3 regions of the Streptomyces sp. NPDC025806 genome follow, and region 1 is predicted to be linked to each of the others. Evidence: riboswitches for the same ligand, from Rfam matches in the RefSeq annotation. Region 1 holds a riboswitch; each other region holds the start of a gene.

Region 1 (7,178 bases):
GGTGAACGTCCGCACCACCGCCCAGCGCGCGGTCCAGCGGACCCTGGGCACGGCGGTCGGCCTGCTCCTCGCGCTCGCGGTGCTCGGCCTGCACCTGGCGCCCGTGCCACTGACCCTGGTGATCGTGGTGCTGGAGTTCCTGCTGGAGTACGTCGCGGCCCGCAACTACGCGCTGGCCGTCGTCTTCCTCACCCCGATCGCCCTGCTCCTCACCGAGCTGGCCGTCCCGGCCCCCGCGGGCGAACTGGTCCGGGACCGCGTCCTCGGCAGCGTCGTGGGCATCGCGGTGGGCCTGCTGTGCGCCCTGCTGATCGTCCACGACCGCGCGGCCGTGCGGGTCGAGCGGGCACTGGCGGAGTGCCGGAGCGCGGCGGCCGACGCGGAAGCGGCCCTGACCGGCCCGCCGAGCCCGCTGCTCCCGGTCGTCCAGGTCCGCCTCGCCCTGGCCGTCGTGGAACTGCGGGAGGCCGACGACACGGCCGCCGGCGAGCTCTGGCCGGCGGGCATCGACCCGACGGAACTGGCCGCGGCGGAGGGCCGCGCCTACGCCCTGCTCGGGCGACTGCGCCACCCTCGGTAGAACGGCAAGGCAGGCGCCCCTGGAGAGCGGCGAAGCCGCGACCCCCAGGCGCACGGGAAACCGCGCACCCGGCACCGTACGGCGGGCCCTCTGGAGAGCGGCGAAGCCGCAACCTCCAGGGGCGCGGGGAACTGCGCGACCAGCCACGACGATCGCGCACCCGGCCACGCATCTGCACCCCACAACGGCGCGCCCCCGAAGATCGGCAGGGCCCGCACACCTCACCCCGCCCGGCACATGGCAGGTCAGAAGCGGAGCGCAGCCGCGATGCGCCCGGCCTCCTCCAGCGTCCCGTCCGGCACGAAGACGACATCCGCCCCGGTCTCGAGCGCGCACTCCACGATCTCGTCGACGATGTCGTGCACCGCGTCGAGGTCGTCGTCCGCCGCCGGCGCGAGGTGTCCCTCCCCCGCCCGCACGGTGACGCGGAAGTTCTCCTCGACGACCAGCCGGCGGATCCGCCCGTCCGCGGCCTCCTGCCACACCTCGTCGACCCCGGCCGCGTAGGTGGTGGCGCCGCGGGCCCGGTCCAGGTCGGCCATGGCCTCGGCGACCTCGCGCTCCGCGTCGGCGGTGCGGGCCGGGGCCACCGCGCGGGCGACCGCCTCGGGCCGGCCGTGGGAGAGTCCGCCGAACGGGACCTGGGCGGCGCCGTGGGCGGCCGTGCCGGTCTCGGTCAGCAGAGACAGCGCGGCGGGCTCGCCCGTCACGTAGAGGGTGCGCGGCGAGGTCCGCAGCAGTTCGGCGAGCGTGGCGTCGGCCTCGCGGAAGAACTGCCGGGTCGCCTCGTCCCGGTAGTTGCTCGGGACGTCGCCGACGCGCTCCTTGCGTTCTGCGTCCGGGTCCTCCAGGCTCCGCTCCTGCGGGAAGCCGTGCTCCGTGTCCTCCGCGACCCGGTTGCCGCGGCCGTCCCAGAGGGTGACGCGGTCGGCGGCGACGGAGAGCACCCAGTACGGATGCGCGGCCGCGTCGGCGGCGACCAGGTTGCGGGTCAGGAAGGTGTCGGCGACCACGACACGGTCCTGCACCTCCCGGTCGATCGCCCACACCTGGTGCTCGCCGGGTGCGGCGAACAGCACGAGGCCGTCCTTGGCGTGCACGAGGTCCGCCTCCTGGACGGCCGCGCGCAGATGCGTGAGGACGTCCTCCCGGCGCTCCTTGGTCACACCGGGGTCCGCGGACAGCTGCCGGGCCGCGTCGTCGACGAGGTTGCCGAGCCGCACCGGGTCCTGGGCGTCGCCCGGGGGCCGCCGGTGCGTGGTCATCGCCAGCGACACGGCGGGGTACGAGCGCGGCCGGCGCAGGTCGCGGAGTATTTCCGGGTTCAGGGAGGAGTGCATGCCGAGTGTCCCTTTCAGAGGCCAGATCCCCCATCCTGCCCACACACCCCAAATGGGGCAAAAGGTGCATCCAACCCCAGGAGCCCCACCCCACCCGCCACATCCACCCTCACCGCTCACCGCTCACCGGTCCGCCGCGCGAGCGCCAGCACGCTCAGACCGAACATCAGCACCCCCAGCGGCAGATGGACCGACGGAAGGTGCGCGACACCGAGCACGACCTGCGCCGAGGCGAGCACCAGGAAGCCGGTCGCGTGCCACACGGGCCGGACCGGGCCGCCGCCCGGCTTCCACGCCAGCACCGCCGCGAGCAGGTACAGCATCGACGCCGCGTACATGACGCGGGCCCCGACGCTGTGCAGGGTCTCCCCGTAGGACGCGGTGAGCAGCAGTCCCGCCGAGACCGCCTGGAGGAAGATCGTCGCGGTCTGCAGGGCGATCGCGACGCGCAGGAACGAAAGGGTGCGCCGGGTGGTCGTCACGTGGGTGGCCATGGCCTGGTCCTCTTTCCCGCCCGAGGGCAGTCGGTCGATAAGGTCTCGCCAGGCCGACGACGCAGGCCGGCCAAAGGTAAGGCGAGGGGGCGGACGGTTGTGGGGACCTCGGGGGCGGACACGGACACGGTGGCGGGAGAGCGGCGCCAACTGCTCAATGTGGCCTACCGGTTGCTCGGCTCACTGGCCGAGGCGGAGGACGCGGTGCAGGAGGCGTACGCCCGCTGGTACGCGCTTCCCGACGGCCGCAGGAACGAGATCGCGGCACCCGGCGCCTGGCTGACGACGGTGACCGGGCGGATCTGCCTGGACGTGCTCGGTTCGGCGCGCGCCCGGCGCGAGCGCTACGTCGGCGCGTGGCTGCCCGAGCCGCTCCCGGACCGGTCCGAGTGGGCGCACGGCCGGGGCGGCGACCCCGCCGACCAGATGGTCCTGGACGAGTCCGTGAACATGGCGTTCCTCGTCGTCCTGGAGTCGATGACGCCGGCGGAGCGGGTGGCGTTCGTGCTGCACGACGTGTTCCGGTATCCGTTCGCGGAGATCGCCGAGGTCCTCGGCCGGTCGTCGGCGGCCTGCAAGCAGTTGGCCGCCTCGGCGCGGCGCCGGGTGGGCGCCGCGCGCTCCGAGGGCGTCGCCGCCGGCCAGGCGGACGCGGTGCGGCAGGTCAGGCGGGCCTGGGAGGCGAAGGACATCGCGGCGCTCGTCGGCCTGCTCGCCCCGTCCGCCGTGATGACCGCGGACGGCGGCGGTCTGGCGGGTGCCGCGCTGCGCCCGGTCGAGGGGGCGGCCCGCATCGCCCCGTACATGGTGGCGATCGCCGACAAGGCGCCGGGGCTGGAACTTCTGGAGCGCACGGTGAACGGCGCGCCGGGTCTCGTCGCGCTCCGGGACGGTGTCGTGCTGACGGTGGCCGCGTTCGATCTCGCCGGGGGACGGGTCGCGCGGATCTGGGTGGTGCGCAATCCGGAGAAGCTGCGGGCCTGGTCGGGCGAGGACTGACGCGCCCTGCCGGGGTGGTGACGCCCTGTGATAGCTTCCCCAAGCCAGTCGTACCTTTGTGCGTACTTGTACGTACTCGGGTCAGGGAATCCGGTGCAAGACCGGAACTGACGCGCAGCGGTGTGGGCGACGGGCGGGGCAACTGCCACTGGGCCGGGGGGAACCGGGCCCGGGAAGGCGCTCCGTCCGGACGACCCCGAGTCCGAAGACCTGCTGGCGGCCCCGCCCGTCCACCGGCCGGGGCGGACCGTTGGCCGGCTCCGCGTTTGAGCCCTGGACGCTAAAGGATCTCCCGTGCCCTTCGCACGTCTCGCCCGCTTCTGCGCCCTCGCGCCGATCACCGCGCTGCTGCTCACCGCGTGCGGCTCCGGCGCCCCGTCGGACCGCTCCGACGACGCGTCCGGCGCCGGTGTCACGCTCACCAACTGCGGGCAGCGCGTGCACGTCGCGCACCCGCCGCGCCGCGCCGTCGCCCTCGACCAGGGATCGGCCGAGATCATGCTGTCCCTCGGGCTCGCCGACCGGATGGTGGGCACCGGCACCTGGACCGACCCGGTGCGCCCGAACCTGGCGAAGGCGAACGCGAAGGTGCCGCGCCTCGCGGAGCGCTACCCGTCGTTCGAGACGGTCCTCGACACGGAACCCGACTTCGCCGCCGCCTCGTTCGGGTACACGCTCGGCAAGGGCGGCGTGGCGCCGCGCGCCTCGTTCGAGAAGCTCGGCGTGCCGACGTACCTCTCCCCCACCGACTGCGCGGACAAGGACAACAGCGGCGACGGCGACGGCGTCCGTACCGAGGCGCTGACGATGGACACGGTCTACGGCGAGATCCGGGACCTGGCACGCGTCTTCGACGTGCGCGAGCGCGGCGAGAAGCTGGTCGCCACGCTCAAGTCCCGGGTGCACAAGGCCGCTTCGGGCGGCGACGCCGACGGCGTGCGCGTCCTGTACTGGTTCTCCGACTCCAAGTCGCCGTACATGGCGGGATGTTGCGGCGCGCCCGGCGTCATCACGAACGCGCTCGGGGTGCGCAACGTCTTCGACGACACCCACGAGGAGTGGCCGCAGATCAACTGGGAGACGGTCGTGGACCGCGACCCGGACGTCCTGGTGATCGGCGATCTGACCCGGCGCTCCCAGTCGGCCGAGTCGGCGGCGCAGAAGATCAGGTTCCTGGAGTCCGACCCCGCGACGAAGAACATGAAGGCGGTCCGCGAGAAGCGCTACGTGCTGCTCAAGGGGCAGGACCTCAATCCGACGATCCGCACCGTGGACGGCGTGGAGAAGGTGGCGGCGGCGCTGCGCGCGTTCGGCCTCACCAAGTGACCCGGCCACACCAAGTGACTCGGTCTCGCCAAGTGACTCGGTCTCACCCAGTGACCCGCCTGCGCCCGGCGTCGTACGCGGCGGCGGGCCTGCTCGCCCTGTGCCTCTCGGTCGCCGTCGCCATCACGATCGGCCCCGCGCACATCGGGGTCGGTGACGTGTGGGCGTCGGTCGCGGCCCGGCTCGGCTGGGGCAGCTCGGACCTGTCGCCGATCCGCGACGGGATCGTGTGGAACCTGCGGCTGCCGCGCACCCTGCTGGCCGCCGTGTGCGGGGCCGGCCTCGCGGTCTGCGGCACGGTCCTCCAGGCCCTGCTGCGCAATCCGCTCGCGGACCCGTTCGTGCTCGGCGTCTCCTCCGGGGCCTCGACCGGCGCCGTCCTGGTCGTCGTGCTGGGGATCGGCGGGGGCGCCCTGTCGGTGTCCGGCGGCGCGTTCCTGGGCGCCGTCTGTTCCTTCGGTCTGGTGCTGGTGCTCAGTCACGCGCTGGGCGGGACCACGGACCGGGTGGTGCTGTGCGGTGTCGCGGCGATGCAGCTGTTCTCGGCGCTGACCTCGTTCGTCGTCCTGACGGCGGCGGACGCGGAGACCACGCGCGGCGTCCTGTTCTGGCTGCTCGGTTCGCTCGGCGGGGTCGGCTGGACCGAGGTGTGGCTGTGTCTGGCCGTCCTCGTGGTCACGCTCGCGGTGTGCCTCGGGTACGGGAGGACGCTCGACGCGTTCGCGTTCGGCCCCGAGGCGGCGGCCGCGCTCGGTGTGCGGGTGGCCCGCACCCGGCTGGTCCTGCTGTGCGTGACGGCGCTGCTGACGGCGGCGCTGGTCAGCGCGGCGGGCGCGATCGGCTTCGTCGGCCTGGTGCTGCCGCACGCGGCCCGCGCCCTGGTGGGCCCCGGCCACACCCGGCTGCTGCCGGCCACCGCGCTCGCCGGGGCCGTGTTCCTGGTGTGGGTCGACACGCTGGCCCGGACGGCTCTCGAACCGCAGGAGGTTCCCGTGGGGGTGGTGACGTCGCTGATCGGCGTGCCCGCGTTCGTGTACGTGCTGTGGCGCGGCCGGAGCACACGATGACGGCGGGGCTCGGCGCCGAGCGCGTGGCCCGGTCGGCGGACGGGACGCTGATCCTCGACGGGGTGAGCCTCGCGCCGAAGCCCGGTTCGGTGACGGGAATTCTGGGGCCGAACGGGTCGGGCAAGTCGACGCTGTTGCGGCTGCTGGCCGGGGTGCTCGCGCCGACGGCCGGGGTCGTCACGCTCGACGGCGATCCGCTCGCCGAGGTCGGGCGCAGGGAGGCGGCGCGCCGGATCGCGCTGGTGCAGCAGCAGTCCGACACGCAGGTGGAGCTGACGGTCGCGGACGTGGTGCGGCTCGGCCGGATCCCGCACCGCAGAGCGTGGTCGCCGGCCTCGGCGGCGGACGAGCGGGCGGTGCGCTCGGCGCTGGAGCGCAGCGGGCTCGCCGACCGCGCGGACCGGCTGTGGCACACGCTGTCGGGCGGTGAGCGGCAGCGAGTGCAGATCGCGCGGGCGCTGGCCCAGGAGCCGCGTGAACTGCTCCTGGACGAGCCGACGAACCATCTTGACATCCAGCACCAGCTGGAGCTGCTCGACCTGGTCCGCAGCCTCGACCTGACCTGTGTGGTCGCCCTGCATGACCTGAACCTCGCGGCCACGTACTGCGACGAGGTCGTCGTGCTGCGCGCGGGCCGGCTCGTGGCGGCCGGCACCCCTGGCGCGGTCCTGACGGAGGAGCTGGTCGCGGACGTCTACGGCGTACGGGCCAGGATCACGCACCCGGACCCGGAGGCGGGACCGCACATCCGTTTCCTGGGTACGGTCTGAGTCCGCGGGACGCGCCGGTCACTCGAAGCGGTCGGTGTCCCCCGCGCCGTGCCGGACGATCTCGGCCTCGCCGTCGGAGAAGTCGATGACGGTGGTCGGCTCGGTGCCGCAGTCGCCGGAGTCGACCACCGCGTCGACGGAGTGGTCCAGCCGCTCCTTGATCTCCCAGCCCTGGGTGAGCGGCTCGTCCTCGCCGGGCAGCAGCAGGGTGCTCGACAGGAGCGGCTCGCCGAGCTCGGCGAGCAGGGCCTGGGTGACGACGTGGTCGGGGATGCGGACGCCGACGGTCTTCTTCTTCGGGTGCTGGAGCTGGCGCGGCACCTCGCGGCTCGCGGGCAGGATGAAGGTGTACTTGCCCGGTGTGGCCGCCTTGATGGCGCGGAACACGTCGTTGTCGATGTGCACGAACCGGCCGAGCTGCGCGAAGTCCTGGCACACCAGCGTGAAGTGGTGCTTGTCGTCGAGCTGGCGGATCGCGCGGATCCGCTCGACCCCCTCGCGGTTGCCGAGCCGCGCGCCCAGCGCGTAGCAGGAGTCCGTCGGATAGGCGACGAGCGCCCCGTCGCGGATGCTGTCGGCGACGGCCGTGATCAGGCGCGCCT
Region 2 (7,178 bases), on a different contig from region 1:
GTCGGCAAGGGGCAGCGCGGCCTGGTCGTCGCGCCGCCGCGCACCGGCAAGACCGTGCTGCTCCAGCAGCTCGCCGCGGCCGTCGCCGCCAACCACCCCGAGGCCCACCTCATGGTCGTGCTCGTCGACGAGCGGCCCGAGGAGGTCACCGACATGCGGCGCTCGGTGCGCGGCGAGGTGTTCGCCTCGACGTTCGACCGTCCCGCCAAGGCGCACATCGCACTCGCCGAGCTCGCCGTCGCCCGCGCTCAGCGGATGGTAGAGCGGGGCCGTGACGTCGTGATCCTGCTCGACTCGCTGACCCGGCTGTGCCGGGCCCACAACAACGCCGCGGCCGCCGGTGGCCGCACCCTGTCGGGCGGCGTCGACGCGGGCGCCCTCCAGGGGCCGAAGCGGCTGTTCGGCGCGGCCCGCAACACGGAGGAGGCGGGCTCCCTGACCATCCTCGCGACGGCCCTCGTCGAGACGGGCTCCCGCGCCGACGACTTCTTCTTCGAGGAGCTCAAGAGCACCGGGAACATGGAGCTGCGGCTCGACCGCGCCCTCGCCGACCACCGGATCCACCCGGCCGTGGACCTCGACCCGTCCGGCACCCGCCGCGAGGAGCTCCTGCTCACCGCCGAGGAGACGGCCGCCGCACACGCCCTGCGCCGCGCCCTCGGCCGGCGGGACGACCGGGCCTCGTACGAGACGCTGCTGGAGCGCATGCGGCAGACGCCGGACAACGCGGCGTTCCTGCGCCAGGTCCGCTCCACCGTGCCCGGCGCCTGACGGCGACCCGCGGATGCGTAATACTCGAAGCATGAATGCGAGGATTACCCAGCCCGGGGCCCGGCCCGACGTCACGGTCCGGCGCGCCGTCGCCCGCGACGCACGGCGCCTCACCCGCATCGTCCGGGGCTCGCGCGCCTACGAGGGCCACTACGCGGCGATGGTCGCCGACCACCGCGTCACCTCCGGCTACATCGAGGCGCACCGGGTCTTCGCGGCCGTGGACCGGGCCGAGGGCCGCGTCCTCGGCTTCTACGCGCTGCTCGTCGACGCGGCCGAGCTGGACCTGATGTTCGTCGCGGACGACGCGCAGGGACTCGGCGTCGGCCGGCTCCTCGTCGACCACATGCGGTCCGAGGCGCGCGCCGCGGGCCTCGATCGGGTCCGTGTCGTCGCGCATCCGCCCGCCGAGGGCTTCTACCGTGGGATGGGCGCGCTGCGCACCGGGACCGTCCCCGCACAGCCGCCCGCGGTCGGCTGGGAGCGACCCGAACTCGAATTCGCCGTTCCGGACGGCGTCTGAGGGGTTCCCGATCCGCCGCACCCGGCGCACACTCGGGACGTCGGAATGGGGCAAGGAGGCCACATTGGGCACGCTGGACAGCGGACAGGCGGGCGCCGACGAGGCGTTCGACGTGATCGTGGAGATCCCGCAGGGCTCCCGGAACAAGTACGAGATGGACCATGAACTGGGCCGGATCCGGCTCGACCGGATGCTCTTCACGTCGACCCAGTACCCCGCGGACTACGGCTACGTCGACGGCACGCTCGGCGGCGACGGCGACCCGCTGGACGCGCTCGTACTGACCGGCGGCGACGCCACGTTCCCGGGCTGCGCCGTCGAGTGCCGGGCCATCGGCATGTTCGTGATGAGCGACGAGAAGGGCCCGGACGAGAAGATCCTCTGCGTCCCCGCCCACGACCCGCGGCACCGCGCAGTCCGCGACATCGACGACATCCCCGAGTTCGACCGTCTGGAGATCACCCACTTCTTCGAGGTCTACAAGGACCTGGAGCCCGGCAAGTCCGTCGAGGGTTCGCACTGGGAGGGGCGCGTGAAGGCGTACGAGGAGATCGCGCGGGCCCGCCGGCGCCGTACGGCCGGCTGACGCCCGGCCGCATGTGATCTTTCCTACGTGCGCGGAGTGCGTCTATGCAGTCACGCTCCGGCCCCTCTAGGGTGGGCGGGCCGTGGTGTTCGGGAAGACCGGTGACAACCCCTCAGGGGCCAAGTCCGGAGCGGCCCTCGCCACTGTGATCGGGTCTCGTGCCCCCGCCCTCGGGCGGCACGAGGCGCACCGCTTCATCACGCCACTGGCGGCCCCGTGCCGCTGGGAAGGCCGGAGCGGTGTCGCTCGCCCGTAAGCCAGGAGACCGGCCACGGCATCTCACGAAGTGATCCACGAGGTGCTGGAGCGTGATCGGCTTGACCCTGCCCGCGAACTCCCCGACGAGTCCGCCGTCCGCCTACCGATGGCGGCGCGAGGACACCCTGCGCACAGCGGGCCTGATGGCGGTGATCCTCGCCCTGCACGTCGTCGCGTTCGGTGTGCTCTTCCTGCTCGTCGTCCCCGGTCACTACCGGGTGGACCACAAGGCGTTCGGCATCGGGCTCGGCATCACGGCGTACACGCTGGGCATGCGGCACGCCTTCGACGCCGACCACATCGCCGCGATCGACAACACGACCCGCAAGCTGATGGCGGACGGCAAGCGTCCGGTGTCCGTGGGCTTCTGGTTCGCGCTCGGTCACTCCAGTGTCGTCGTGGTCCTCGCGGCGCTGGTGGCCGGCGGCACGGCGCTCGCGACCACGCTGACCAGTGACGACTCACGTACTCACCAGGTCCTCGGGGTCGTCGGCACGACCGTCTCCGGCACGTTCCTGTATCTGATCGCCGCACTGAACCTGGTGGCCCTGCTCGGCATCATGAAGGTGTTCCGGGCGATGCGCGGCGGCTCGTACGACGAGCGGGAGCTCGAAGCGCACCTGGACGCACGGGGGTTCATGAACCGGATCCTCGGCCGCTTCACCCGTTCCATCACCCGGCCCGGCCAGATGTTCCCGCTGGGCTTCCTGTTCGGGCTCGGCTTCGACACGGCGACCGAGGTCACGCTGATGGTGATGGCGGGCAGCGGCGCCGCGGCCGGACTGCCCTGGTACGCGGTGCTGTGCCTGCCGCTGCTGTTCGCCGCGGGCATGAGCCTGTTCGACACGCTCGACGGCACGTTCATGAACTTCGCCTACCAGTGGGCGTTCTCGAACCCGGTCCGCAAGGTGTTCTACAACCTCACGATCACCGGACTGTCCATCGCCGTCGCCTTCTTCATCGGCACGATCGAACTCGTGGGCGTGCTCCACGAGAAGCTCGACCTGACCGACGCGGTCACGGGCTGGATCGCCGGCCTCGACCTCGACAACGTCGGGTACGTGATCGTCGGGCTGTTCGTCGTGGTGTGGGTGGCGGCGGTCGCGTACTGGCGTCTGGCGAAGGTCGAGCAGCGCTGGTCGGCGCGGCTGGCCGACAGCGGCGGCGCCGGCTGAGCGGGCCGGACGGGAGGTCTCCGGCCGGGCCCGCGCGCGCATCGCGTACCGTCCGGCGGGAGAGCCCGCCGGACGCCGCGCCCCCGCGTCCGTCGCCCCCGCGTTGTCGCCCCTGCACGGAGGAAGCCCCATGAGCACGGCCCGCCTGCCCCTCGACGGCATCACCGTCGTCAGTCTCGAACAGGCGGTGGCCGCCCCGTTCGCCACGCGCCAGCTCGCCGATCTGGGGGCGCGGGTGATCAAGGTGGAGCGGCCGGGCGGCGGCGACTTCGCGCGCCGCTACGACGAGACGGTGCACGGCCAGTCCAGTCACTTCGTGTGGCTGAACCGGTCCAAGGAGTCCGTCACGCTCGACGTGAAGACGGCGGAGGGCCGCGAGGCACTGGAGCGGCTCCTGGCCCGCGCGGACGTCTTCGTGCAGAACCTGGCGCCGGGCGCCGCGGCCCGCCTCGGCCTGTCCGCCGCCGCGCTCGCCGAGCGGCACCCCTCCCTCGTCGTGTGCGACATCTCCGGCTACGGCTCCGACGGGCCGTGGTCGCACCGGAAGGCGTACGACCTGCTGGTGCAGTGCGAGACCGGCGTCGTGTCGGTGACCGGCAGCCCGGAGGAACCGGCGAAGGTCGGGATCGCGATCGCCGACATCGCGGCCGGCATGTACGCCTTCTCCGGGATCCTCACGGCGCTGTACGAGCGCCGGGACACGGGAGTGACGCGCTCGGTCGAGGTGTCGCTGTTCGAGGCGCTGGCCGAATGGATGGGATACCCCGCGTACTACACGGCGTACTCCGGCGCCCAGCCGCCGCGGGTCGGCGCGGCGCACGCGACGATCGCCCCGTACGGGCCCTACCCGGCGGCCGACGGGCGGACGGTGCTGCTCGCGATCCAGAACGAGCGGGAGTGGGCCGCGTTCTGCGCGCACGTCCTGGACGACGCGGCGCTCACCGACGACCCGCGCTTCCACCGCAACTCCTCCCGGGTCGCCCGGCGCACCGAGCTCGACGCCATCGTGACGGCACGCTTCGCCGAGCTGGACGCGGACGAGGTCGTGACGCTCCTTGACCGGGCCGGGATCGCGAGCGCCCGGCTCAACACGGTCGAGGACTTCCTCGCGCACCCGGTGCTGTCCGGCCGCGACCGCTGGCGCGACGTGGACACCCCGGGCGGCCCCGTCCGCGCCCTGCTCCCGCCCGCGACGCCGCGCGGCCTGGAGCCCCGGATGGCGCCGGTGCCCGCGGCGGGCGAACACACCGCTGCGGTACTGGCCGAACTGGGGCTCGACGGCGAGGAGACACAACTCGCGCACAAAACACCCCAATCGGAGCGATAAAGTATCCCGTCAACCCGCACGTGCCCGATCACCCAGGAGTACCTACGTGACCGTAGCCATCGACTCGTCCGAGGCAGCCGTCCCGTCCGGCGAGGACGCCGAGGACACCGGGGGCGCCGTGGTCCCCGCGGCCGGAGAGACCGCTGGGGCTGCTGAGACCGCCGAGGCCGACGGGGCCGTCGGGGCCGTCGGGGCCGTCGAAGCCGGGGCTGTCGTGCCGCCCGTGCCCGCGCCGGCGTCGCCCGCCGCCGGGGAGGAGAACTTCTGGCAGCCCGAGGCGCCCGCCGCGGCTCCGACCGGGGACGCCACCGGCGCGGACGTGGACGCGGAGGCCGGCGCATCGGTCGAGGACGCCGAGGACCTCTCCGGTGAGGTGCCGGAGGCCATCGTCCGGGACGCCCGCGAGTTCGGCGGCTACGCCCGGACCGGCGGCTGGACCTTCGCGCTCAAGGTGGCACGCAGCGTGCGCCCCGGCGGGCAGGCCGCGGGCGAGACGGAGAAGGTCTCGGCGCGCCGGTTCGCTGCGCTCGCCGAGTGCTCGGCCGATCGCGTCATGCGTTTCTACAAGACGTGGGACCGGGCGGCCGACGACGGCCTGGTCCCGCAGTTCGAGGCGCTCGCCCCGGGCGTCGAGGTCGAGCTGCCGGACGCCGACGTGTGGCTGTCGTACTACGTGTCGCGCTCCAGCGCGACGTCCGTGCGCGGCCAGGCGATCTCGGAGGCGGCCGAGGCGGAGGGCATCCGTCCGACGAAGGCGCTGGAGGTCGCGGAGAACCCGACCGCGCTGCGCGCCGCGATCCTCGCCGACCCGGGCACCGCGGAGGCGGCCCGCAAGGCGCTCATGGACCGCCTCGGCGAGGACCCGGTGCTGCGCTCGGGTCTGGCCCGCGACATCGTGCGCGCCGACGAGCTGAAGAAGGCCGTCGCCGAGGAGGCCAAGACCGGGGGCCAACTCGAGTACGTGCGGAAGATCGCCGAGGACGGCCAGGTCAAGACGGCCGCGGGCCAGAAGATCGAGGCGTCGCCCGAGCTGCGCGAGGAGGCCGAGCGGCACCTGTCGCTGATCGACGAGCTGGACGAGGACGAGGAGGCGGGCGAGTGGGCCCGCGAGGCGTACGACACGGTGCGCAACCTCGTCGCCGAGACCGTCGAGAAGGACCCGGAGCTGCGCGTGCAGGAGCGCCGCGCCAAGTTCTACAGCAGCATCTCCAAGGCGACGAAGGCCTTCGAGGAGCTGACCTTCGACGACGTCGCGGAGATCGACGACATCGTCGAGGACGACATGGTGCGGCGCCTGGAGGAGCTCCAGCAGGCGATCGCCGCGTGCCTCACGGCACTCCAGAAGGCACACCCCACCGCCTGACCCCGCCCCGCCGGGCGCGGCCCCACAGTGGCCGCGCCCGGCGTCGGGCGATCTCGCTCCGGCATCCGGCGCCTGAGGCCTCACCACGGACGCCCCCGGCGCCCCCGGCCGGTCCGAGCCGCGCACACTCCAGCAACCGGCGCCCGGCGAGGCCCGCGCATCCAGCCGAGTGTGGGCACCCAGCACCCCCGCCGGTTCGAACCACCCGCCCCAGGAGCCAGCAACCGGCGACCGGCGACCGGCGACCAGCAACTCGACGGTGGCCCCCGCCGGAGCCCTCCCCACCGAGCCCCCGCCTCCGGCCGGGTCGGCACCAACTACCCCGGCGGTTCGAACCGCCCGCGCCCCGGAAGGCGGCGACCGGCGCCGCGCAGGAACTCACCTGTGTCCCCCGCCGGAGCCCTCCACACCGAGCCCCCGCTTCCGGCCGGGTCTGCACCAACTGCCCGGCGGTTCGAACCGTCCGCGCCCGGAAGGCGGCGACCGGTGCCCCGCAGCAACGCACCGGTATCCCCCACCGGAGGCCTCCACGCCAAGCCCCCGCCTCCAGCCGAGTCGGCACCCAACACTCCAGCCAGTTCGAACCACCCGCGCCCCGGAAACCGGCAACCGGCGACCCGCACGGAACTCACCAGCTTCCCCGCCCGGAGGCCTCCACACCCAGGGCCCCACCTCCAGCCGAGTCGGCACCCACACCCCAGCCCGCTCGGACCGCCCGCGCCCCAGAAACCGGCGGTCGGCCGAACTACCCGCCCTCCCCCGCCGGAGCCCTCCGTACGGACGAGCCCCGTACCTCCAGCCGCGTCGGCACCAGGGTTCCGGCCGGATCGAGGCGGCCGTCCTCCAGGACCGCCACCATGTGCTCCACACCGGCCTCCGCGACGGCGCGCGGGTTCAGGCTCAGCGTGGTCATCGGCGGGTCGGTGTGCAGCGCGGTCACGTCCTCGCTGACGCAGACGACGAGCAGGTCGGCGGGCACGTCGAAGCCGGCGCGCCGCACCGCCTCCAGCAGGAGCGGCGGACTCACCTCGGCGACGAGCACCAACGCGTCGGGCGCGGCGGCGCCGGGCCGCCCGAGCACCGCCTCCGTCGCCGCGATGACCGGCCCGTTCCCCGCCTCCTCGGCCCGCGCCACCCGCTCGGGCACGCCCCGCTCCACGCACCACGCGCCGTAC
Region 3 (7,178 bases), on a different contig from region 1:
CGTGGGGACGAGGGTGCCGCGCCGGGTGCGCCCGGTGAGGTCGACGGCGAGCAGGTCGTCGGGGGTGAGCCGGTCGTAGGGGACTCCGCTGGGGGTGACGAGCACGAGGGCGTCCTCGCCGTCGCCGACCCGCACGGAGACATTTCCCGAGGTGCCGACGACGAGGCCGTCGGTCACGGTCCTGCGCGCGGTGGCCACCAGCTCGCCCCACGCCTGTTCGAGTTCACCCATGCGCGCATCCTGCCAGGCACCCGAACGGCGGGAAACGCGCCGGGCCCGGACCGATATCCCCGGTCCGGGACATCCCATATGTGCATATTTCCCATCCCTACGACTACTGGCTCCGGGGGGAAACATGGCTCGTGACCACACTCCGTCCCGTCGTCGCACCCGAGTCGCCGCGGCGGCCTCCGCGGCCGTCCTGACGCTCGCCGGCACCGCGCTCGCGGAACTGCCGGCCCAGGCGGCGGGCAAGCCCAAGGGGCACGACGTCTCGTCGCACCAGAAGAACGTGAACTGGGCGAAGGCGCGCAGCAAGGGCGCGCGGTTCGTCTACGTGAAGGCGACCGAGTCGACGAACTACCGCAACCCCTACTTCGGCCAGCAGTACAACGGCGCCCGCGACCACGGCATCATCCGCGGCGCGTACCACTTCGCCCTGCCGAACAAGTCGTCCGGCCGCGCCCAGGCCGCGTACTTCGTGCGCAACGGCGGCGGCTGGACCCGGGACGGGCGGACGCTGCCGCCGGCGCTCGACATCGAATACAACCCGTACAGCGCGAAGAAGAAGTGCTACGGCATGAGCCGGTCGAAGCTCGTGTCCTGGATCGACTCGTTCAGCGACGAGGTGCTGCGCCGGACCGGGCGGCGTCCGGTGATCTACACCAACTACACGTGGTGGAAGAAGTGCACCGGCAACAGCGGGGCCTTCGGCGCGAACCACGCGCTGTGGCTGGCCCACTACGCGAGGACCGCGGGGCCGCTGCCGCGCGGCTGGTCGTACTGGACGTTCTGGCAGTACGCCAACAAGGGCGGCCTGCCGGGTGATCAGAATCTCTTCAACGGGTCGCAGGCCCAGCTGGAGCGGTTCGCCCGGGGGTAGTCCGACCCGGCCGGAAGTCCCGCGGAACCCGGAATTCCGGGGTTTTCGCGGGACCGGCCCGCGTCGCGCGCCGCCGTCCGGCACGAAGCGGAGCGAAGACCTGCCGGATCGGGACACCGCTCAGCCCCGCTCAGTTCATCTTCCGTTCACCCGACTTCCCTACGTTCAACTAGCCACTGACGTCCAACCGAAGCCTGGGTAAATGGAACACATCACGCTGCTCCTAGCGATCGTGATCGTTACCGCACTGGTCTTTGACTTCACCAACGGTTTCCACGACACCGCCAACGCGATGGCGACGACCATCTCGACAGGCGCCCTCAAGCCGAAGACGGCGGTGGCCATGTCCGCCGTGCTGAACCTCGTCGGAGCGTTCCTCTCCGTCGAAGTCGCTAAAACGATCTCCGGCGGCATCATCAACGAGGACGGCCTCAAGACAGAGGTCATCTTCGCGGCGCTGGTGGGCGCCATCCTCTGGAATCTGCTGACCTGGCTGGTCGGCCTGCCCTCCAGCTCCTCGCACGCCCTGTTCGGCGGCCTCATCGGCGCCGCCGTCATGTCGATGGGCTGGTCGTCGGTCAACGGCGGCACCGTCGTCACCAAGGTGCTGCTGCCCGCGGTCGCCGCGCCGCTCGTCGCCGGCCTCGCCGCGATGCTCGCGACGCGCCTGACGTACCGCATCAGCAAGAAGACCGACGAGAAGGCCACCGCCAAGGGCTACCGCGCCGGGCAGATCGCCTCGGCCGGCCTCGTCTCCCTCGCGCACGGCACCAACGACGCGCAGAAGACGATGGGCATCATCACGCTCGCCCTGATCACCGGCGGTGTGCTCGCGCCGGACGCCGACCCGCCGCTGTGGGTCATCGTCTCGGCCGGCATGGCCATCGCCCTCGGCACGTACCTGGGCGGCTGGCGGATCATCCGCACCATGGGCAAGGGTCTGACCGACCTGGCCCCGCAGCAGGGCTTCGCCGCGCAGACCAGTGCCGCGACGGCGATCCTCGCCTCCTCGCACATCGGCTTCTCGCTCTCCACGACCCAGGTCTGCTCCGGCGCCGTCATGGGCTCGGGCCTCGGCCGCAAGGGCGGTGTCGTCCGCTGGTCGACCGCCACCCGGATGTTCGTCGCGTGGGGTCTGACCCTGCCGGCGGCCGGTCTGGTCGGCGCGGGCGCCGAGTTCCTCACCCAGCAGGGCCCCTGGGGCATCGGCCTGACGGCCGCGCTGCTCATCGGCGGCGCCTCGGTCATCTGGGTGCTGTCCCGCCGCAACTCGGTCGACCACCACAACGTGACGGCCGACGAGATCGGCACCGGGGCCCCCGCCGAGGAGCCCGCCGGTGTCGTCACGACCGCGATCGCCGCGGTCACGCCGCCGCCGGCCGGTCCGGTGGCCGTCGAGGAGACCCCCGTCCCCGCCGCGGCCGCCTCCGTGGCCGACCCCGCGCGCCCCGCCGGCGCCACGCTGTAAGGAAGCAGGACCAGCTATGAAGATCGACTGGGCGGCCCTCGGCTCCGTGTTCGGCGTCAGCCTCGTGGTGACCGTGGCCCTGGTGGGCCTGTTCACCCTCGGCATCGTCGGCCTCTCCAAGAAGGAGTCCGCGACGCGCGCGGGCGGTTCGGCGACGCTCGCCGTCTCCGGCGCCTACCTGTGCTTCGCGCTGTGCACGGCGGCGGTCGCGTACGGGATCTTTCTGATCGTGGCCTGACCACGGTCGCAGCACTCCCTCGGCGGGGTGGGGACGCATCCGCGTCGCCACCCCGCCGACGTGTTGTGGACCTGGCCACACTCACCCGCCGCAGGTCAACAGCAAGTTGACGTGCGTTCGCGGAGCGTGGTGCACTTCCCTCGCCATATACGGCAGCAGCAGAGGAAGCCGGTGCGAATCCGGCGCGGTCCCGCCACTGTCAGCCCTCCCCCTGAGGGCGAGCCAGGAACTCACGCTGCCGGTCTCTTCGAACCAGGGCGTGGACACCCTGAGTGAGGACAACTACCGCCATGTTCGCCCCGCGCGGCGCACGGCGGGCCGAGCGCGTCTTCGCGTACGGCGCCGCCCTGGGTATCTTCAGCGACCTCCTGGTCGGCGATCCGCGCCGCGGGCACCCCGTCGCCGGCTTCGGCCGCGCCGCGGGAGCCGTCGAGCGCGTGCTGTGGCGGGACGACCGCGGCCGGGGCGCCCTGCACACGGCCGTGTGCGCCGGTGGCGCCGCCGCGGTGGGCGCGCTCGCCGCCCGTGCCGTACGCCGCTCCCCCGCCGCCTCGATCGCGCTGACCGCCGCCGCGACCTGGGCCGTGGTCGGCGGCACCTCGCTGGGCCGTGAGGCGCGGGCCGTGGGCTCCGCCCTGGAGGCCGGGGACGTGGAGCTGGCCCGGGAACTGCTGCCCCGGCTGTGCGGGCGCGACCCCGAGGGCCTGGACGCCGACGGCATCGCGCGCGGCGTCGTCGAGTCGGTCGCCGAGAACACCTCCGACGCGGTCGTGGGCGCCCTGGTGTGGGGCGCCGCCGCCGGGGTGCCGGGACTGCTCGCCTTCCGTGCCGTGAACACGCTGGACGCGATGGTCGGTCACAAGTCGCCCCGCTACCGGCGCTTCGGCTGGGCCTCGGCCCGGCTCGACGACGTCGCCGGCTGGCCCGGCGCCCGGCTGACGGGCGTCCTCGCGGTGCTGACCGGCGGCCGGCCCCGGGACGCGGTCCGTGCCTGGCGGGCCGACGCGGAGCGCCACCCGAGCCCGAACGCGGGGGTCGTGGAGGCCTCGTTCGCGGGCGCGCTCGGGGTGCGCCTCGGCGGCACGCTGTCGTACGCGGGGCGGGTCGAGCACCGGCCGGTCCTCAACGAGCGGGGTCGGCCCGTGCACGTACGTGATGTGGAGCGGGCCGTGCGGTTGTCGCGGCGCGTGAGTCTTTCGGCGTTGGGAGTCTGTGTGGGCGCGCGGTTGCTGTGGGGTCGTCGATGACGGGCGCGAGGAAGGGCGGCGGCCTGCTGGTCGCGGGCACCACCTCGGACGCAGGGAAGAGCGTGGTCACCGCCGGGATCTGCCGGTGGCTGGTGCGGCAGGGCGTGAAGGTCGCGCCGTTCAAGGGGCAGAACATGTCCCTGAACTCCTTCGTGACGCGCGAGGGCGCCGAGATCGGGCGGGCGCAGGCCATGCAGGCGCAGGCCGCGAAGGTCGAGCCGAGCGCGCTGATGAACCCGGTGCTGCTGAAGCCCGGCAGCGACCGCAGCAGCCAGGTCGTCCTGATGGGCAAACCGGTGGGCGAGCTGAGCGCCCGCGGCTACCACGGCGGGCGGCAGGCGGCGCTTCTCGACACCGTGGTGGGGTGCCTGGAGGAGTTGCGGGGCAGTCATGACGCCGTGATCTGTGAAGGGGCGGGCTCTCCCGCCGAGATCAACCTGCGCCGGACCGACATCGTGAACATGGGCGTCGCGCGGGCCGCGCGGCTGCCGGTGCTCGTCGTCGGCGACATCGACCGCGGGGGCGTCTTCGCGTCGTTCTTCGGCACGACGGCGCTGCTCGCGCCCGAGGACCAGGAGCTGCTCGCCGGGTATCTGGTGAACAAGTTCCGCGGTGACGTCACCCTGCTGGAACCCGGCCTGGACATGCTGAAATCGCTGACGGGCCGCCCCACGTACGGCGTTCTTCCCTATCAGCACGGGCTCGGCATCGACGAGGAGGACGGCCTGCGGGTGTCGCTGCGCGGCACGGTGCGCGAGTCCGTCGTGGCGCCGCCGGTCGGCGCGGACGTGCTGCGGGTCGCGGTGTGCGCGGTGCCGCTCATGTCGAACTTCACGGACGTCGACGCGCTCGCCGCCGAACCCGGCGTCGTGGTGCGGTTCGTGGACCGGGCCGAGGAGCTCGTCGACGCCGATCTGGTGGTCGTCCCGGGCACGCGGGGCACCGTGAAGGCGCTGGAGTGGCTGCGCGAGCGCGGGCTCGCCGACGCGCTCGCCCGGCGGGTCGCCGAGGGGCGGCCGGTGCTCGGCATCTGCGGCGGGTTCCAGGTGCTCGGGGAGCGGATCGAGGACGAGGTCGAGTCGCGGGCCGGGGTCGTGGACGGGCTCGGGCTCCTCCCGGTGCGGGTGCGCTTCGCGCGGGAGAAGACGCTGGCCCGGCCCGTCGGGCAGGCCCTGGGCGAGCCCGTCGAGGGGTACGAGATCCATCACGGGGTCGCCGATGTGCTCGGCGGTGAGGCGTTCCTGGACGGATGCCGGGTCGGGTCCGTGTGGGGCACGCACTGGCACGGGTCCCTGGAGTCGGACGGGTTCCGGCGGGCATTCCTCCGGGAGGTCGCGGCGGCGGCGGGCCGGCGGTTCGTACCGGCCCCCGACACGTCGTTCGCGGCGCTGCGCGAGGAGCAGCTCGACCGGCTCGGGGATCTGATCGAGCGGCACGCCGACACGGACGCGTTGTGGCGGCTGATCGAGGGAGGCGCTCCCTCGGAGTTGCCGTTCGTGCCGCCGGGGGCGCCGTGATGGGAAGTCGCCCCCGCCGCCCCTTTCCGTCCCGACCCCGGGGGCTTCGCTCCCGGACCCCCATGGGTTTGGCCGTACGTGCGGACCGTGCGTGGTTGCTCGCGCCGTTCCCCGCGCCCCTGCCGGGGCGCATCTACCCGGAGGAGTTCATCCGATGAGCAACCCGTATCCGTTCAGCGCCGTCGTCGGGCAGGACGACCTGCGGCTGGCCCTCCTGCTGAACGCCGTGTCGCCGGCCGTCGGCGGTGTGCTCGTGCGGGGCGAGAAGGGAACCGCCAAGTCGACCGCCGTACGGGCGCTCTCGGCGCTGATGCCGGATGTCCCGGTGGTCTCCGGATGCCGGTTCTCCTGCGACCCGGCGGCGCCCGATCCGCAGTGCCCCGACGGACCCCACGCGGACGTCGAAGCGGCTGAACGGGCGGCGCGCATGGTCGAGTTGCCGGTCGGGGCCTCCGAGGACCGGCTCGTCGGCGCGCTCGACATCGAGCGGGCGCTCGCGGAGGGCGTGAAGGCCTTCGAGCCGGGCCTGCTCGCGGACGCGCACCGCGGCATCCTGTACGTCGACGAGGTCAACCTCCTCCACGACCACCTCGTGGACCTGCTCCTCGACGCCGCCGCGATGGGCGCCTCGTACGTCGAGCGCGAGGGTGTCTCCGTGCGGCACGCCGCGCGGTTCCTCCTCGTGGGGACGATGAACCCCGAAGAGGGCGAGCTGCGGCCGCAGTTGCTCGACCGGTTCGGGCTGACCGTGGAGGTCGCCGCGTCCCGGGAGCCCGCGCAGCGCGTCGAGGTCGTCAAGCGGCGCCTCGCCTACGACGACGACCCCGAGGCTTTCGTCGGCCGCTGGGCCGGCGAGGAGGCCGACGTGCGGGCGCGGATCGTCGCGGCCCGTGCCCTGCTGCCTCAGGTGCGCCTCGGCGACCAGGCGCTGACCCAGATCGCCGCGACCTGCGCCGCGTTCGAGGTGGACGGCATGCGGGCCGACATCGTGATGGCCCGCACCGCGACGGCGCTGGCCGCGTGGGCGGGGCGCACGGAGGTGCTCGCGGAGGACGTGCGGCAGGCCGCGCTGCTCGCGCTGCCGCACCGCAGGCGCCGTAACCCGTTCGACGCCCCGGGCCTCGACGAGGACAAGCTCGACGAGACGCTGGAGGAGTTCGGCCCGGACGAGGAGCCGCAGGACGAGCCGGACCCGGAGCCCGACGGCGACGGTGACGGTCCCGACGGTGGGGGCCCGGACGGCGGCGGGGGCGGCGTGCCGCCGCAGGCCGGCGGGCCGGACGCGGGGCAGTCGCAGGAGGCGCCCCGGGAGCCCGAGGAGAGCCGGGAGTCCGAGGAGCCCGGCGACGCGCAGGTGCCGGCCGGGGCCGGGCGCGAGCAGCGCGCGGTGAGCGCCGGCGAGCCGTTCCGTACGAAGATGCTGAGCGTGCCGGGTCTGGGCGACGGAGCGGCCGGGCGGCGCTCGCGGGCCCGTACCGAGCACGGCCGCACGACGGGGTCGACGCGACCGCGCGGGGCGCTCACGAAGCTGCATCTGGCGGCGACCGTGCACGCGGCGGCGCCGCATCAGCGGGCGCGCGGGCGCAGCGGTCCGGGGCTCGTGGTG

What was found. A riboswitch is a leader RNA that binds a small molecule or an ion and turns the genes downstream of it on or off. The one in region 1 is predicted to bind cobalamin.
Region 2: it holds a riboswitch for cobalamin, as region 1 does, so the genes downstream of both, nicT (Nickel transporter NicT) here and ACZ4E1_RS12820 (ABC transporter substrate-binding protein) in region 1, are expected to answer to the same signal.
Region 3: it holds a riboswitch for cobalamin, as region 1 does, so the genes downstream of both, ACZ4E1_RS03235 (cobalamin biosynthesis protein) here and ACZ4E1_RS12820 (ABC transporter substrate-binding protein) in region 1, are expected to answer to the same signal.

Annotation. Positions count from the first base shown of each region.
Region 1 is NZ_JBVHMU010000005.1:17,060-24,237, reverse strand. Features, by position in the region: gene ACZ4E1_RS12840 (FUSC family protein) at 1-580, shown strand, start outside; gene ACZ4E1_RS12835 (baeRF3 domain-containing protein) at 826-1,920, opposite strand; gene ACZ4E1_RS12830 (hypothetical protein) at 2,037-2,414, opposite strand; gene sigJ (RNA polymerase sigma factor SigJ) at 2,514-3,413, shown strand; cobalamin riboswitch at 3,442-3,645, shown strand; gene ACZ4E1_RS12820 (ABC transporter substrate-binding protein) at 3,708-4,739, shown strand; gene ACZ4E1_RS12815 (FecCD family ABC transporter permease) at 4,790-5,806, shown strand; gene ACZ4E1_RS12810 (ABC transporter ATP-binding protein) at 5,803-6,576, shown strand; gene ACZ4E1_RS12805 (L-threonylcarbamoyladenylate synthase) at 6,595-7,178, opposite strand, start outside.
Region 2 is NZ_JBVHMU010000016.1:137,057-144,234, reverse strand. Features, by position in the region: gene rho (transcription termination factor Rho) at 1-771, shown strand, start outside; gene ACZ4E1_RS30905 (GNAT family N-acetyltransferase) at 803-1,294, shown strand; gene ACZ4E1_RS30900 (inorganic diphosphatase) at 1,359-1,880, shown strand; cobalamin riboswitch at 1,947-2,168, shown strand; gene nicT (Nickel transporter NicT) at 2,198-3,313, shown strand; gene ACZ4E1_RS30890 (CaiB/BaiF CoA transferase family protein) at 3,444-4,640, shown strand; gene ACZ4E1_RS30885 (hypothetical protein) at 4,687-6,003, shown strand; gene ACZ4E1_RS30880 (LacI family DNA-binding transcriptional regulator) at 6,749-7,178, opposite strand, start outside.
Region 3 is NZ_JBVHMU010000001.1:709,197-716,374, reverse strand. Features, by position in the region: gene ACZ4E1_RS03255 (class II aldolase/adducin family protein) at 1-231, opposite strand, end outside; gene ACZ4E1_RS03250 (lysozyme) at 356-1,102, shown strand; gene ACZ4E1_RS03245 (inorganic phosphate transporter) at 1,305-2,570, shown strand; gene ACZ4E1_RS03240 (hypothetical protein) at 2,587-2,808, shown strand; cobalamin riboswitch at 2,916-3,060, shown strand; gene ACZ4E1_RS03235 (cobalamin biosynthesis protein) at 3,099-4,055, shown strand; gene ACZ4E1_RS03230 (cobyric acid synthase) at 4,052-5,572, shown strand; gene ACZ4E1_RS03225 (putative cobaltochelatase) at 5,727-7,178, shown strand, end outside.